DNA from 2 places in the Cupriavidus sp. CuC1 genome. Region 1 is predicted to be linked to the other one. Evidence: predicted binding sites of a transcription regulator. Region 1 holds the regulator's gene; the other holds the start of a gene.
The links. The regulator HrcA, encoded in region 1, represses chaperone genes, less so after heat shock. The targets are predictions, from matches to a motif close to TTAGCACTCNNNNNNNNNGAGTGCTAA.
Positions count from the first base shown of each region.

Region 2: a site for HrcA is predicted at 1,617-1,643, ahead of groES (co-chaperone GroES). Genes of this name have one in related genera too.

Region 1 covers NZ_JBIUHC010000058.1:31,601-39,395, forward strand. The annotation lists gene ACGLHR_RS23990 (phospholipase A) at 1-182, shown strand, start outside; gene ACGLHR_RS23995 (thioredoxin family protein) at 188-628, opposite strand; gene grpE (nucleotide exchange factor GrpE) at 719-1,276, opposite strand; gene ACGLHR_RS24005 (hypothetical protein) at 1,551-1,706, shown strand; gene ACGLHR_RS24010 (RNA-binding S4 domain-containing protein) at 1,751-2,146, opposite strand; gene hemH (ferrochelatase) at 2,180-3,295, opposite strand; gene hrcA (heat-inducible transcriptional repressor HrcA) at 3,408-4,445, opposite strand; gene ACGLHR_RS24025 (NAD kinase) at 4,560-5,477, shown strand; gene recN (DNA repair protein RecN) at 5,550-7,274, shown strand; gene ACGLHR_RS24035 (hypothetical protein) at 7,315-7,752, shown strand.
Region 2 covers NZ_JBIUHC010000008.1:38-7,832, forward strand. The annotation lists gene ACGLHR_RS05065 (zinc-dependent alcohol dehydrogenase family protein) at 136-1,140, opposite strand; gene groES (co-chaperone GroES) at 1,737-2,027, shown strand; gene groL (chaperonin GroEL) at 2,069-3,712, shown strand; gene ACGLHR_RS05080 (metallophosphoesterase) at 3,854-4,642, opposite strand; gene ACGLHR_RS05085 (methyltransferase family protein) at 4,733-5,401, opposite strand; gene ACGLHR_RS05090 (vWA domain-containing protein) at 5,536-7,017, opposite strand; gene ACGLHR_RS05095 (TadE family protein) at 7,042-7,677, opposite strand; gene ACGLHR_RS05100 (TadE/TadG family type IV pilus assembly protein) at 7,677-7,795, opposite strand, start outside.

The DNA.
Region 1 (7,795 bases):
AAGGCACGCAGAAGTACTACGGCAGCGTCGATGCGTCGGTGACGTATCCGCTGGCCAGGCTGATCCCCGGCACGGCGGGTTACCTGATGGCAGGCTATTTAGTCGGCTATGGCGAGAGCTTGCTGGACTACAACCACAAGCTGCCTTGGCAATTCCGGCTGGGATACGCGCTGTCGCGCTGACCCGCCTAACCGGCCAGCGGCTTGCCGCTAGCCTTCAGCCGCGCGTTGGCCACCGCCGCGGCAAACTGGCCGTGCCCATGCCAGCCGGTGGCCCGCCCCAGCTTCTTGCCCTTGTGGAAGAACATGAAGACCGGGATGCCGTGCAGGCCGAAGCGCTTGCCCAGCTCCGGGTGCGCATAGACGTTGGCGTGCAGCCAGTGCAGCTCCAGCGCCCGCACCGGCGCCGGATTGGCCAGCATGGCTTTTTTCGCCATCTCGCAATTGAAGCAGTCCACCCCCCAGAAAAACACACAGACCAGCGCATCGCCGGCAGCGGCGATGGCGCCATCGATGTCGGCGCCATCTACCGCGCGCATGCCGAACGCGTCGAAGGCGCGGTGGTCCAGGTGCGCCGCCGGATCCACGGCGGTGCCAGGCATGGCGGGGTTGTCTGGCTTTGTGGACATAGACGTCTCCAGCAATGGAAAACGCCCGGGCCAGCGGCACCGGGCGTTGCTTGTGCCAGCCCGCCGGGCGGACAGCAAAGAGGGTTGCGCTTACTTGGGCGCGGACACCGTGACCAGCGCCGGGCGCAGCACGCGATCAGCAATCGTGTAGCCGCGCTGCAGCACCGTGACCACGGTGTTCGGCTCCTGCGGCGCCGGCACCATCGAAATGGCCTGGTGACGGTGCGGATCGAACTTCTCGCCAACCGGGTTCAGCTCGACGATCTTGCCCTTCTCGAAAGCGCTGACGAGCTGGCGGGCGGTCAGTTCGACCCCTTCGCGCAGCTTGGCGATATCGCCCGACCCGTCGGCCAGCGCCGCCTGCAGGCTGTCCATCACGGGCAGCAGGTAGTCGGCAAAGGTCTCAATGGCGAATTTATGGGCCTTGGCGACGTCCTCCTGGGCGCGGCGGCGGATGTTCTCGCCCTCCGCGGTAGCCCGCAGGAACATGTCGTAGTTCTCCTTGGCCTTGGCTTCAAGCGCGGCCAACTGGGCCGCCACGTCCGCCGCGGCGGCGTTCTCGGCCTGGCCGGCCGGGGCGGTGTTCAGCTCCTCGCTGGCTGGCGTGAGCGGCGGCGTGGTGGATGGCGTCTGCTTCTGTTCTTCCATGTCGATCCGTATCAAAACAAAGACGCGGCCTGCCTGGCGCAGGCCGCCGGGTGGTCAATCGGCAAATGTAGCCTGCAGTTGGTGGCAGGCCCTCAATTTTCAAGAGCGCACAGCGACGGTGCACTGAAACACAAGGTTACAAATGGGGGTGCGCGGAAATAGGGGTCATATTGCTTTGCAACAGCGCACACCCTAAGATGAAACCGTATAAAAATGACAAAAATAACGGGGTCGAAGATGCAACTCAAGTGGGGCCACTCTCGAAAGGTTAGCCATGCATAAGCTGCCTGTTCTGACGGTCTTCCTTCTCGCCGCATTATCGGTGATGACAGCCTTCATCTGCCTCTCCGGCGCCTTCACGCCACGAGACACCGAATACGGCAGCGGCAAGGCTGTATTCAAGCATTACATCGTTCCCTACGTTCGCTGACCCAGCCGGGTGATTGCGGGCGACTGCACGTGCGGCCGTCCGCCTCACCCTCTGACCCCGTCGATCTGCCGACGGTCACGCTTGGTCGGGCGCCCCTGCAGCTTCGATGCAGGCTCCACGTTAAGGCGCCGATTCTCGGCATCCTGCCGCCGGCGCGCCTCGCTGGCCTCGGTTTCCGCATAGAGCGTCTGGGCTACCGCAGCCGGGCCGCGCAGCCCCGCAATCCCTTTCACCACGATTTCCCAGCGTTGCTGGTGCGCCTCCAGGACGACGGTGTCGCCCGGCTTCACCTCGCGCGAATTCTTGCACGCCTGGCCGTTGACCTGCACCTTGCCACGCTCCACCGCCTCGGCGGCCAGCGAGCGGGTCTTGAAGAAGCGCGCGCACCATAGCCATTTATCGATGCGCAGGCGGGCATCGGCCTCGAAAGATACACTCATGTCGTCACCTCCATGCGTTGAGCAGCGCCACGCTCATGCCGCGGCGCCGCGCGTCTGCGCTTGCGTGCGGCGGGCCTCCAGCTCATGCGGATGCGGCAGCCGCAGCGGCCAGCCCTGCAAGTGCTGCAAGCCGATCTCCGCCAGCCCGGCAATCCAGCTTTCCGAATCGTTGAGGCAAGGAATGTAGTGGAACACCTTGCCGCCTGCCACTTGGAACTCGGAGCGCCCTTCCATCGCGATCTCCTCCAGTGTCTCAAGGCAATCGGCCGGAAAGCCCGGACAAAACACGTCGACCCGCCCGGTGCCGACCTTGCCAAGTTCCTGCAAGGTGGGCGCGGTATAGGGCTGCAGCCACTCCGCCTTGCCAAAGCGCGACTGGAAAGTGACCTGGTACTGCCCAGGCTGCAGGCCCAGTGCCTCGCCCAGCAGGCGCCCGGTCTTGAGGCACTCGCAATGATAGGGATCGCCGAGTTCCAGCGTGCGGCGCGGCACGCCGTGGAACGACAGGATCAGCTTGTCGCCCCGCGCGAAATCCGGCGTGCCATGCTGCGCCCAGTATGCCCCCACCTGCTGGTGCAAGGCGGCAATGTACGCCGGATGGTCGTGGAAATGCTTGACCAGCCGCAGCTCCGGCTGGTTTCGCCACTGCTTGAGTACCCGGAACACCTCGTCGAAGCCCGTCGCCGTGGTGGTGCCGGAGTACTGCGGGTACAGCGGCAGCAGCAGGATGCGCTCTGTCCCCTGGCGGCGCAACGCTTCCAGCACCGAGCCGATCGACGGATTGCCGTAGCGCATGGCGCACGCCACGGTCACCTCATGGCCTTGCTGGTTCAGCAGCAGCTGCAGGGCGTGTGCCTGGCGCTCGGTGTGCACCAGCAGCGGGGAACCCGTCATATGGGCCTCGCGCAGCCAGATCGACTTGTACTTTATCGCCGAGGCGCGCGAGCGCAGCGGCACGATGATGCCGTACAGCAGCGGCAGCCAGGCTGCGCGCGGGATCTCCACCACACGCGGGTCGGACAGGAACTGCTTGAGGTAGCTTCCGACCGCCTTCGGCGTTGGCGCATCCGGCGTGCCAAGGTTGATCAACAGGATGGCCGTGCGCGGCGCCTGGCCATGCTGGTAGGCCGGTTCGGGAGTAAACGTCATGTAATTTCCGGTGTGGCGGGGCGGCGCGGGCACAAGGCGCGCGCCAGCCAGGGCTCGCCGAGCTTACAGGATCTGGGGAACAGGCAGTCTGTGAGACCGGGCCAGGCCAACACTAGTTCTGGCTGAGCGCGCTGGACAACAGGCGCGCGGTGATGTCGACGATCGGAATGACCCGTTCGTAGGCCATGCGGGTCGGCCCGATCACCCCGAGCGTGCCGACGATCTGGCCGTCGACTTCGTAGGGCGCGGTAATGACCGCCATGTCTTCCAGCGGCACCAGCTTGCTCTCGCCGCCGATGAAGATCTGCACGCCCTGGGCGTGGCTGGAGACATCGAGCAGCTTGAGCAGGCCGGTCTTGTGCTCGAACACGTCGAACAGGCGGCGCAGCTTTTCCATGCTGGAGGACAGGTCCTCCACCTCCAGCAGCTTGCGCTCGCCCGAAATGAAGACGTGATCGTCGTCCCCCTCGGCCATGGCGCTGCTGCCCGCCTCCACCGCCGCCTGCATCAGCTGCGACATATCCATGCGCAGCGCCTGCAGCTCGCCGCGCAGGTGGTTGCGCACGTTGTCGAAACTCATGCCGGCAAAGTGCGAGTTGATGAAATTGGCGGCTTCGACCAGCTGGGACGGGGTGTACGGCAGCTCGGTCTGGATGATGCGGTTCTGCACGTCGCCCTCGGGGGTGACGATGATCAGCAGGATGCGCTTGTCCGACAGCCGCATGAATTCGACCTGGCGGAACGCCTGGGCGCGCCGTGGCGTCATCACCACGCCGGCGAATTGCGACAGGTTGGACAAGGTGTGCGCCGCCGAGGTGATCATCCGTTGCGGCCCAAGCTGCTGGCCCTGCAGCTGGCCCCGGATCTTGCCGGTCAGCTCGGCCAGGTTGAGCGCGCCGTCCAGCGGCTGGGCGGTCAGCATGGTATCGACGAACAGCCGATAGCCACGCGGCGTGGGGATACGCCCGGCCGAGGTATGCGGGCTGGTAATGAACCCCATTTCCTCCAGGTCGGACATCACATTGCGGATGGTCGCCGGAGACAGGTCGAGCCCCGAGTACTTCGACAAGGTTCGAGAGCCCACGGGCAGCCCCTCGGCGATGTAGCGCTCGATGAGGGTTTTGAGAAGCGTTTTCGCACGTTCATCCATGATGTTCCTGATTTTACGCAAGTTTTCACCATTCGGGCGGCTCATCCGCGATCCGGCCCGGCGGCGAGCGCCCTCCTGCTGACAATGGTCACGGCGGTATGGTCTAATCCCGGCATGTCTTCGCTCCCCAAGCCCGGCGCCGCGCGCGCCCCATTTCGCACCGTCGCCCTGATCGGCAGGTACGCCACTGCCGGCATCGAGGGCCCGCTGGAAGAGCTGGCCGCCTGTATCCTCAGGAACGGCCAGGATGTGGTGTTCGAGCGCGAAACCGCCCTGGCCACCGGGCTGACCGACTATCCGGCGCTGGCGCCCAACGAAATCGGCAAGCATGCCGATGTGGCGGTGGTGCTCGGCGGCGACGGCACCCTGCTGGGCCTGGCGCGCCAGCTGGCCGGCTACCCGGTGCCGCTGATCGGCGTGAACCATGGGCGCCTCGGCTTCATGACCGACATCCCGTTGGAGGATGTGCACTCGGTGCTCCCGGACATGCTGGCGGGCCGCTACGAGTCCGAGACCCGCATGCTGCTGGAGTCCCAGGTGGTGCGCGACGATGGCGTGATCTTCTCCGCGCTGGCCTTCAACGACGTCGTGGTCAACCGTTCCGGCATTTCCGGCATGGTCGAGCTGGCGGTGTCGGTGGACGGCCACTTCATGTACAACCAGCGCTCCGACGGCCTGATCGTCTCCACGCCGACCGGCTCGACCGCCTATGCGCTGTCGGCAGGCGGCCCGATCCTGCACCCTACCTTGTCGGGGCTGGTGTTGGTGCCGATTGCCCCGCATGCGCTGTCCAACCGCCCGATCGTCCTGCCGCACGATGCCGAGGTGTCGATCGAGGTCGCCACGGCGCGCGACGCCAGCGTGAACTTCGACATGCAGTCGCTGACCTCGCTGCTGCCGGGCGACCGCATCGTGGTGCGGCGCTCGGCCAAGACCGTCAACCTGCTGCACCCGATCGGCTACAACTATTACGCCACGCTGCGCAAGAAGCTGCACTGGCACGAGTACCCGAGCGAAGACAACCGGCTCTAATCCGCCCCGGTCCGCACCGAACCGGCCCAGATCCGCCCCCTGACATCATCCAGCCCCGACCAGTCGACCACGATGCTGCGCAGCCTGTCCATCCGCGATTTCGTCATCGTCGATACGCTCGACCTCGACTTCTCCCCGGGCTTCACCGTCTTCACCGGCGAGACCGGCGCCGGCAAATCGATCCTGATCGATGCGCTGGCCCTGGTGCTGGGTGAGCGCGCCGACGCCGGCGTGGTCCGCGAAGGCGCCGCCCGGGCCGGCATCAGCGCCACCTTCTCCACCCCGGCCGGGCTCGACGCGTGGCTGGCCGAACATGACCTCACCGGCGACGAAGGCACGGTGCTGCTGCGCCGTACCGTCGACGCCAGCGGGCGCAGCAAGGCCTTTATCAACGGCGGCGCCGCCACGCTGGGCCAGCTGCGCGACATCGGCGACCGCCTGGTCGATATCCACGGCCAGCATGCCCATCAGTTGCTGCTGCGCCCCGACGCCCAGCGCCTGCTGCTCGATGCCCATGCCGGGCTCACCGCGCAGGCCGGCGCGGTGGCCGAAGCCTGGCGCTCGTGGCGCGCGTGCGTGCGCCAGCGCGAAACCGTCGAGCACCGCTCGCGCGAGATGCAGCTGGAACGCGAGCGGCTCGAATGGCAGGTCGGCGAGCTCGAGAAGCTGGCACCCCAACCCGGCGAATGGGAAGACATCCAGGCCGAGTACAACCGGCTGTCGCACGCCGCCGGGCTGATCGAGGGCAGCCGCGCCGCGCTGGAGGCGCTGTCCGAGGCCGATGGCTCGGTGCTGTCGGGGCTCAACAGCGTGGTGCAGCGCCTGCGCCAGATGGCTGACGTCGACCCCGCGTTGGGTGACGTCCTGGCGGCGCTGGACCCCGCGCTGGTCCAGGTCGAGGAGGCCGCGCACTCGCTCAACCGCTACGTCGACCGGATCGACCTGGACCCCGAACGCTTGCAGGTGGTGGAGGCGCGCATGCAGGCGCTGCACACCACCGCGCGCAAGTACCGGATGCCGCCGGAGCAGTTGCCGGACGAACTGATGGCGCGCCGCCAGCAACTGGACGATCTCCAGTCCGCCCAGGACCTGAACAAGGCGATGGCGCGCGAGGCCGCGGCCCGCGCCGCCTACCTCACCATCGCCCAGCACCTCGGCGCCGCCCGCAAGATGGCGGCCGAAAGCCTGTCGGCCGCCGTGACGGATGCCATGCAGGGCCTGTCCATGGCGGGCGGCAGTTTCGCGGTGGCGCTGCACCCGCTCGACGAAGGGCAAAGCCATGGACTGGAACAAGTCGAGTTCCTGGTGGCAGGCCATGCCGGCGTCAGCGCGCGCCCTCTGGCCAAAGTGGCGTCGGGCGGCGAGCTGGCTCGGATCAGCCTGGCGATTTCCGTCATTACCAGCGAGGCCGCGCCCACCCCGACCCTGATCTTCGACGAGGTCGACACCGGCATCGGCGGCGCGGTGGCCGAGGTGGTGGGCCGCCGCCTGCAGGAACTCGGCCGCGCTCGCCAGGTGCTGTGCGTGACCCACCTGCCCCAGGTGGCCGCCCAGGCCGGCGCCCACCTGCTGGTCAGCAAGGAGACCAGCCAGCCCGACGGCAATGGCTCGGTCACCCGCTCGCGCATCCGCGCCCTCGACGCCGCTGGCCGCGTGGTCGAAACTGCACGCATGCTGGGTGGGACCACCGTGACGGCCACCACAGTGCAACACGCCGAGGAGATGCTCGCGCAAGGCCTGCGTGGCACCACCGGCACGGCCCGGGAAGCGCGCCGTTCGCGGCGCAGCGCAGGCTGATTGCCCGCGCCCTGGCCAGTAACCATTCAGGAGTTTCCCCATGTCACTCGGCAAACAGCCGCACTCCCGCTCACTGGCTCGCCCGCTGCGGATCACCGCCGCCTGCGGCCTGCTGGCCCTGCTAGCCCTGACCGCTTGCCAGGCGCAACAGCGCCCGTCGGCGCCGCCGCTCAACAGCATCAGCGCCGATCGCGCCGTAGGCGATATCATGGTGCGTTTCTCCGCGCCGCCCGTCACCGTGTCCGAAGAAGCCGATCGCTTGCTGGCGTCGATTGCCGGCCCGATCCGCTTCGTCGTCAAGCGGCCCATGTCGGGCGGCGTCTGGCTGGTCACCGCGATCTCCGCGTCGGCCGATGCCACGATCGACCAGGCGGTCGCCACGCTGCGCGGCGCCCCTCGCATCGAGCTGGCCGAGCCTGACCGCGTGCTCAAGCCGAATCGCACCCAGCCCATCGGCCGCGACATGCCGGCGAGCTGAATCCGGCGGCTGCCCGATTGCTGTCGTCGGAATCCATGGCCTG
Region 2 (7,795 bases), on a different contig from region 1:
AAACGGCCAACCCCGTACAGCCGCGACAGCAGCTAGAAGCACCAAAACACGTCCAGCCCATCAACCATCAAAATCGCCCAGCCGCGCAAGCAGCCAGAAGCATCAAAACCCCGCCCTAAAGAGACACCCCCGCGTCTAGTCCTTCGCAACATCCACCACCAGTTTGCCCTTGGCCGTGCCGGTCTCGATCGCGCGATGCGCCTCGATGGCGTCTTCGAGCTGGAAGTGCCGCGGGTCGAGCCGCACGGAGAGCTTGCCCGCGTCGGCCAGCCGCGCTGCTTCGCGCAGGATCTCGCCGTGGTGCGCACGGCCCTTGCCGGTGAGCATGGGCATCAACGTGAACACGCCGGAGTACGTGGCCGCACGAAACGACAGCGGCGCCAGCGCATGCGTGCCCCAGCCAAGGCAGCTCACCACATGGCCGCCATAGGTGCGCGCGGCGAGGAACGAGCTGTCCAGCACCGCGCCGCCCACCGTATCGTAGACCACGTCGAAGCCCGCGCCCGCCGTGTATTGGTCGACATACTGCGCGACCGATGTCGTGGCGTGGTCGATGGCGGTGGCGCCGTAGCCCTCGATGATTGCCTTCTGCGCGGCCGAGCCCGTGGCGTAGACCTGCGCCCCGAGCGCGCGGGCGATCTGTACCGCGATATGCCCCACGCCGCCCGCGCCGCCATGCACCAGCACCTTCTGGCCAGGCTGCACGCGGGCCCGGTCGACCAGGCCTTCCCACGCGGTGATGAATACCAGCGGCAACGCGGCGGCTTCGCGCATCGACAGCGCGGCGGGCTTGTGCGCGAGCAGCTCGGCGTCGACCGCCGCGTACTGGGCGAGCGAGCCTTGCAGGCCGCCGACGCCTCCTGTCATGCCATAGACCTCGTCGCCGGGCGCGAAGGCCGTTACGCCCGCGCCCACGGCTTCGACCACGCCGGCCAGGTCCAGGCCCAGCACGGCGGGAAATGGGTGGCGGGCGTGCTCCGCGTGGCCGGCGCGGATCTTGGTGTCGAGCGGGTTGACGCCGCTGGCCAGGATGCGCACCAGCACCTGGCCGGGGCCGGCGTCTGGCTTGGGAAGCCGGGCGGCCGTGAACGGCGCGCCCGCGGATTCGACGACGAGGGCCTGCATGGTGGCTTGGGGCATGATGCGCTCCGGATAGTTGGCGATGGATTGGCGATGGAGTGGCGGTGGGTTGGTGTGGCCATTCTTGGCCATGCCGGCGTGTTCGTAAATCAACGCTTCTGTACTCTTGCCATGCAGTTTTGAATGGAGTGTTTCTCTCCATTTGCGCACGCCCAGGTAGAAGATGCTGCAGGCTCCAGATCAGCTCGATCCCCGCTTCCTGCTCGGCCGCGCCCTCAGGCGCGGGGATGCCGAACCCGGTCCGGATCTCGTCTGGCACCGGCAGGAAGATCCTGGTGCGCAGCTTGTTCAGGTACTTGTATGGGACCCGGGAGGTGTTGTAAGAGTGGTCTATAAGTAACTTTTATCTCGACGGAATTCGTTGGGCCGCGAATAAAGATTCTGCCGCGCGGCCAGTCCCCACAACGATTTTCACAATTCCAGGGTAAACACGTATCAAGTCGTCGACTTGAAAACGCCACCCCCCGTCCCTATAATTAGCACTCGCTGGGCATGAGTGCTAACAGACCTCTTCCAGCGTACTAATTCTGCTGGCCGTCAGTGCTGGCGGTCAATTTTTGTGAACCTAAAATCACTTTTTGTACCAAGGAGTCCGTATGAATCTGCGTCCTTTGCACGACCGCGTGATCGTGAAGCGTCTGGACAATGAAACCAAGACCGCTTCCGGCATCGTGATTCCCGACAACGCTGCCGAAAAGCCTGATCAAGGTGAAGTGCTCGCCGTGGGCCCCGGCAAGAAGGATGACAAGGGTGCTTCGATTGCGCTCGACGTCAAGGTGGGTGACCGCGTGCTGTTCGGCAAGTATGCCGGCCAGGCCGTGAAGGTGGATGGCCTGGAACTGCTGGTCATGCGCGAAGAAGACATCATGGCCGTGGTGAACAAGTAATCCACGCACCCCCTTTCGTACAGATTTAGGAGATTCAGAACATGGCAGCTAAAGACGTAGTATTCGGCGACGCCGCCCGTGCCAAGATGGTCGAAGGCGTGAACATTCTCGCCAACGCAGTCAAGGTTACCCTGGGCCCGAAGGGTCGCAACGTGGTGCTGGAGCGCAGCTTCGGCGGCCCGACCGTGACCAAGGACGGTGTGTCCGTGGCCAAGGAAATCGAGCTGAAGGACAAGCTGCAGAACATGGGCGCGCAAATGGTCAAGGAAGTGGCTTCCAAGACCAGCGACAACGCCGGTGACGGTACCACCACCGCAACCGTGCTGGCCCAGTCGATCGTGCGCGAAGGCATGAAGTACGTTGCCGCCGGCATGAACCCGATGGACCTGAAGCGCGGCATCGACAAGGCTGTGGTGAACGCGGTTGAAGAGCTGAAGAAGCTGACCAAGACCACCACCACCAGCAAGGAAATCGCCCAGGTTGGCTCGATCTCCGCCAACAGCGACGAAGTGATCGGCAAGCTGATCGCTGAAGCGATGGACAAGGTCGGCAAGGAAGGCGTGATCACCGTGGAAGACGGCAAGTCGCTGGCCGACGAGCTGGAAGTCGTGGAAGGCATGCAGTTCGACCGCGGCTACCTGTCGCCGTACTTCATCAACAACCCGGAAAAGCAGGTTGTTGCCCTGGAAAACCCGTTCGTCCTGCTGTTCGACAAGAAGATCTCGAACATCCGCGACCTGCTGCCGGTGCTGGAACAAGTGGCCAAGTCGGGCCGCCCGCTGCTGATCATCGCTGAAGACGTCGAGGGCGAAGCCCTGGCGACCCTGGTGGTGAACAACATCCGTGGCATCCTGAAGACCGCTGCTGTCAAGGCTCCGGGCTTCGGCGACCGCCGCAAGGCCATGCTGGAAGACATCGCCATCCTGACCGGCGGTGCAGTGATCGCTGAAGAAATCGGCCTGACGCTGGAAAAGGCAACCCTGCAAGAACTGGGTCAAGCCAAGCGCATCGAAATCGGCAAGGAAAACACCATCATCATCGACGGCGCCGGCGACGCGGGCTCGATCGAAGCACGCGTGAAGCAGATCCGTGCCCAGATCGAAGAAGCGACCTCGGACTACGACCGTGAAAAGCTGCAAGAACGCGTGGCCAAGCTGGCCGGCGGCGTTGCAGTGATCAAGGTTGGAGCCGCCACCGAAGTCGAAATGAAGGAAAAGAAGGCACGCGTGGAAGATGCACTGCACGCAACCCGTGCAGCCGTGGAAGAAGGCATTGTCCCCGGCGGCGGTGTGGCACTGCTGCGCGCTCGCGCTGCCATCGCTGGCCTGACCGGCGACAACGCTGACCAGAACGCGGGCATCAAGATCGTGCTGCGCGCCATGGAAGAGCCGCTGCGCCAGATCGTGCTGAACGCTGGCGAAGAAGCTTCGGTCGTCGTGGCCAAGGTCATCGATGGCAAGGGCAACTACGGCTATAACGCCGCCACCGGCGAGTACGGTGACCTGGTGGAAATGGGCGTGCTGGACCCGACCAAGGTGACCCGCACCGCGCTGCAGAACGCTGCTTCGGTCGCTTCGCTGATGCTGACCACCGACTGCGCAGTTGCTGAAACGCCGAAGGATGAATCGGCTCCGGCAATGCCGGGCGGCATGGGCGGCATGGGCGGCATGGACGGCATGATGTAAATCTGCCGGCCCGCCAAACGGCAGCCTGCTGTACCCGTAGTAGCAAAAACCCCCGCTGGCGCGAGCCGGCGGGGGTTTTTGTTTGTGGGGCGACGGTATGCGGGGCGATATGGGCGAGCTGCGCGCCGTCGCCGGAAAGCCTCAGATCTCCACCGTATAGCACCAGTCGAAGGCCGGGTTCTCCAGCTCGCCGGTCTTGCGGCGGATATAGCCGCGCGGGTTGCACACCACGCGCGCATCGTCGAGGCGGTAGTCGAAGCCCGTATGCGTATGGCCATGCACCCACAGGTCGGCCTGCGCGACCAGGTCCGGGCGGCGCGAGATAAAGCCGGCGGAGACCAGGTCGTGGGAGAAGCGCGGGTCGAGGCTGCCCAGATCCGGCGCATGGTGGGTGACCACCACCGTCTTGCCGGCAAAGGGCGTGGCGAGCTGCGCCGCGAGCCAGGCGCTGGCAGCCTGGTGCCGCGCCAGGGCATCGGCCACGGTGAAGCGGCGGTGCTGGCCGTTGCCATCGGCCACCTCGATCAGGCGGTGGTCGACCATCACGCCCGCGCAGGCCAGCATCGACTCCTCGCGCCGGCCGGCGCCGAACAACGCGTAGTCAGTCCACCAGGTGGTGCCGATCACGCGCACCGGCTCGCCCGCAAGATCATCGAAATAGGCAACGGCATCATTGAGCACCCGCACGTGCGGCGCCGCCTGGGAGGCTTGTGCCATGGCGGCGTCGACCGTTTCGAAGGCGCCCTCGTAGTACTCGTGATTGCCCGGCACATAGACTACCGGCCCCGAAAAGGTGCGCGCGGCCCAGTCGACGCCGGCGCGGCCGTTGGCGATATCGCCGGCCAGCACCACCAGGTCGGCGGGGCAGGCGGGGACTGACTCCGGTGCGTCGTGTTCGAGGTGCAGATCGCTGAGGATGCGGATTCTCATGCTGGCTCCATGCGGGTGTACGCTTGCGCGGGCGCGCACGTGCATGGATTCTTCAGAAAAGCGCCGGCCCGGTCAAGGCCGGCGTGGCCCTCAGAAGACGCCCGGTAAAACGCGGTAGTGAACCTTGCTCCGATAGGCCCGGTACTCGGGATCCTCCGACAGCAGCGCTTCCTCGCGGGCGATGCGGATCCCCTGCAGGACAAACTGCCCGGCGAACACCAGCACGTTCTGCAGCCCGAAGTTGGCCAGCAGGAAGCCGATGTCGGTGGCGAGGTAGCCCAGGTAGATCGGATGACGAACGAGCCGGTAGGCGCCACCCGACACGATTCCGCGGTTGGCCGGCAGGATGCCGAACGAATAGCGCAGCGAGGCCTTGGCGAAGATCTGCCAGGCCAGCCCGGCGATCTGCAGCCCGGCGCCGATCGCCTCCGGCACGATGCGCGTGCCGGGCGCAAGCTGGATGGCCATGAAGTAGTAGGTGCCCCCGAGTGAGCAGAGGACGGCGACGAAGCTCCAGTCGCGCCGCGCCGGCACCCGTACGATCAGTGACAGCCCGACCGTCAGGCATTCCGTCACGACGATCAGCAGCAGCGTGATGCGCGTCGGCTCGGCGAGCCAGTGCGTGATAGCCGCGTAGGCGAACAGGCCGAGGAGCAGGGCGGTGGCGATGCGCAGGCCCATCTCAACCGCGATCTCGCGGGGCCGCAGTGCCATGGGCGGGGGCGTCCCGGCGAACTCAGCGGAGTTGCTGTCGTACATGATTTCCCCCTGAAAAGGCACTACTTCTGGATCGTTATTGCAACGCGTTCATACCAGCCTGCGCTTTACCCGTTTGCCTGCCGCACCGTCGCCACCCGTGGCCCGTGGCCCGTGGCCCGTGTCCCGTGTCCCGCTCACTTGGAAATGCGCAGGATCTCCGAAGCCAGCTTGGAAAAACACGGTTTGAGGCCGCTGATGTTGGCGGCGTAGCAATAGACGCCGGACGGCTGGGCGCTGTTGTACAGAGGCGCATCCGGCGTGTTGGCCAGGTTCTTGAGCAGGTCGGCGTTGAAGCCGCCGTTGCCGTCCAGTCCCAGGGTGAAGATGTACACGCCGTTGCTGCGCAGGTAGGTGGCCATCTCCACCGGCACGTTGGTCGAGGCGTTGAAGATGTTCTGGGCGTTGAAGGTGGAGCCGACGACGTAGGGCACCGAAGTGGGCGTGATCGGGAACTCGTGGTCGGCCGCGTTGTGGGCGTTGTAGTACGCAGGCATCTGGGTCGGCGTGACCGTGGTGGTGGTGGAGGTGGAGGTGAAGATGCCGGGCGTCTTGCCGTCCCCCGAGCTGCCGCTGGTCTGCGTCGAGCTCGAGCTGAGATTCGCGCAGGCGCCGGTCATCTTGGTGTTTTGCTGGTTGATCTGGTAGAAGCCGCCAACGCTGGAGCTGGGCGAGCTGGTCGTGGCGCTGCCCGCGCAGAACGTGATGCCGTTGACCGTGCTGCTGGTGGTGTTGCTCGTGCTGCTGCTCTTGCAGGCCTTGCCCTTGCTGTTGCAGGTGGTCGTGGTGACGGTGGTGGTGGTGCTCGTGCTGGTGTCCATGCGGTAGCTGGCGGCCAGCGTATTTGGCTCGCCGTCTGAGAAAAGCACCACCACGCGCAGGCTCGACCGGTTGCTGGTCGCGATGCTGTTGAGCTGCGAGCGGGCCTGCCACAGCGCCTCCGCATAGTTGGTGTTGCCGCCGTTGGAGAGGTTGGTGATCGTGTTCTCCATGACCGTGCGGTTGAACCCGCGCTGCGTCGTGTTGATGTTGATATCCGAAACAGCCCCGGTTGAAAAATGCACCAGGCCCACGCGGTCCTCCGTGGGGCTGAACTGTTCGAGGAAGCTGTTGGCGTTCGCCCTGACCGTGCTCCATACGGGACCCATCGAACCCGATGAATCAATGATGAAGATCAGGTCAAGGTCCTTGCGGATGGACTGCGATGTCGCGGCCACGGCGATATTGTTGAAGCCGAGGATCTTCATCAGCGAAAGCGGCATCGTCGCCGTGGCGGAGACGCCGATGGTGATCGCCCCCAGCGTGGGCGTATCGAAGTTTACTGTCACCGGATTCAGCGAGGGCGTGGCGCGCAGGTAGCCCGTGGGATAGTTGGCGTAGAAGAAGCTGCTGGCGGCCTGGCGGGCATTTGCCGCCTGGTCGGCCTGTGTGGTGCCGTTGGTGACCGCCTTGGCCGCGGCGACCGCGGCGGAGTCCACGGCGGCATTCAGCTTGGCCTTGGTCACATAGGCCATGCCGGCATCCACGGCCAGCCCGACGACGCCCAGCAGCCCGATCATCAGCAGGCCCGCGATGATGGTGATCTGCCCCCGTTGCTTATCAGCGTGTTGCAGTTTCATGGCTGCTCCTTGGCGTTCCTTGTTTCAGAACGAGGTGACCGAGTACAGGTTGGGCCCGATGTTCGGCATTTTCAGCACGCCCATCGTCAGGCCCTTGAAGTACATGTCGAAGTTGTAGTAAGACTCGACGACGTAGACGATCTGGCCATCGCTCAGCAAGCCCGTCATGGCGTTCGCGGTGGGCGACGAGGTGCCGCCGGAAGGCAGGCCGGCGCAACTGCCGTCGCTCGCCCATGAGCCGCTGCCGCTGCCGCAGTTCCACACCAGGCTGCCCGGCACGGAGCCGCTTAGCGACCAGCCGCCCGTCCAGCGGTACTGTTCAAGCACGATGTTGCGCACCGTGCAGTTGCCGCCGGCGCAGTTCTCGGCGTCGCCCATGACCTTGGTGATGTAGATCATGCCGCGCTGGCTCATCTTCAGCGGCGGCGTGGTTTGCGCCAGCGCCACCATGATCTCCTGCGGCGTATAGGCCGCGCTGCGCGAGGCCAGGTTGGCGCCTTCGCGGGTCAGGTTGACCAGGATCAGGTTGGCCTGGATGGCCCGCGCGAAATCGATCACGGGCAGCGTCAGGAAGATGAAGATGGGCAGCAGGATGCCGAACTCGATCGCGGCGATGCCGCGCGCTGCCTGCCTGCGGCGCAGTGGACGGGTGCGTTTCATCAGAAGGCCTCGTTGCGCATGGTGGCGGCGACGCTGAAGTTGTACTTGCCGCCAGTGGACGTGAAGAAGGCCGCGACCATCGGCGTGAGCAAGGGCCAGGAGCAATTGACCTGGATCA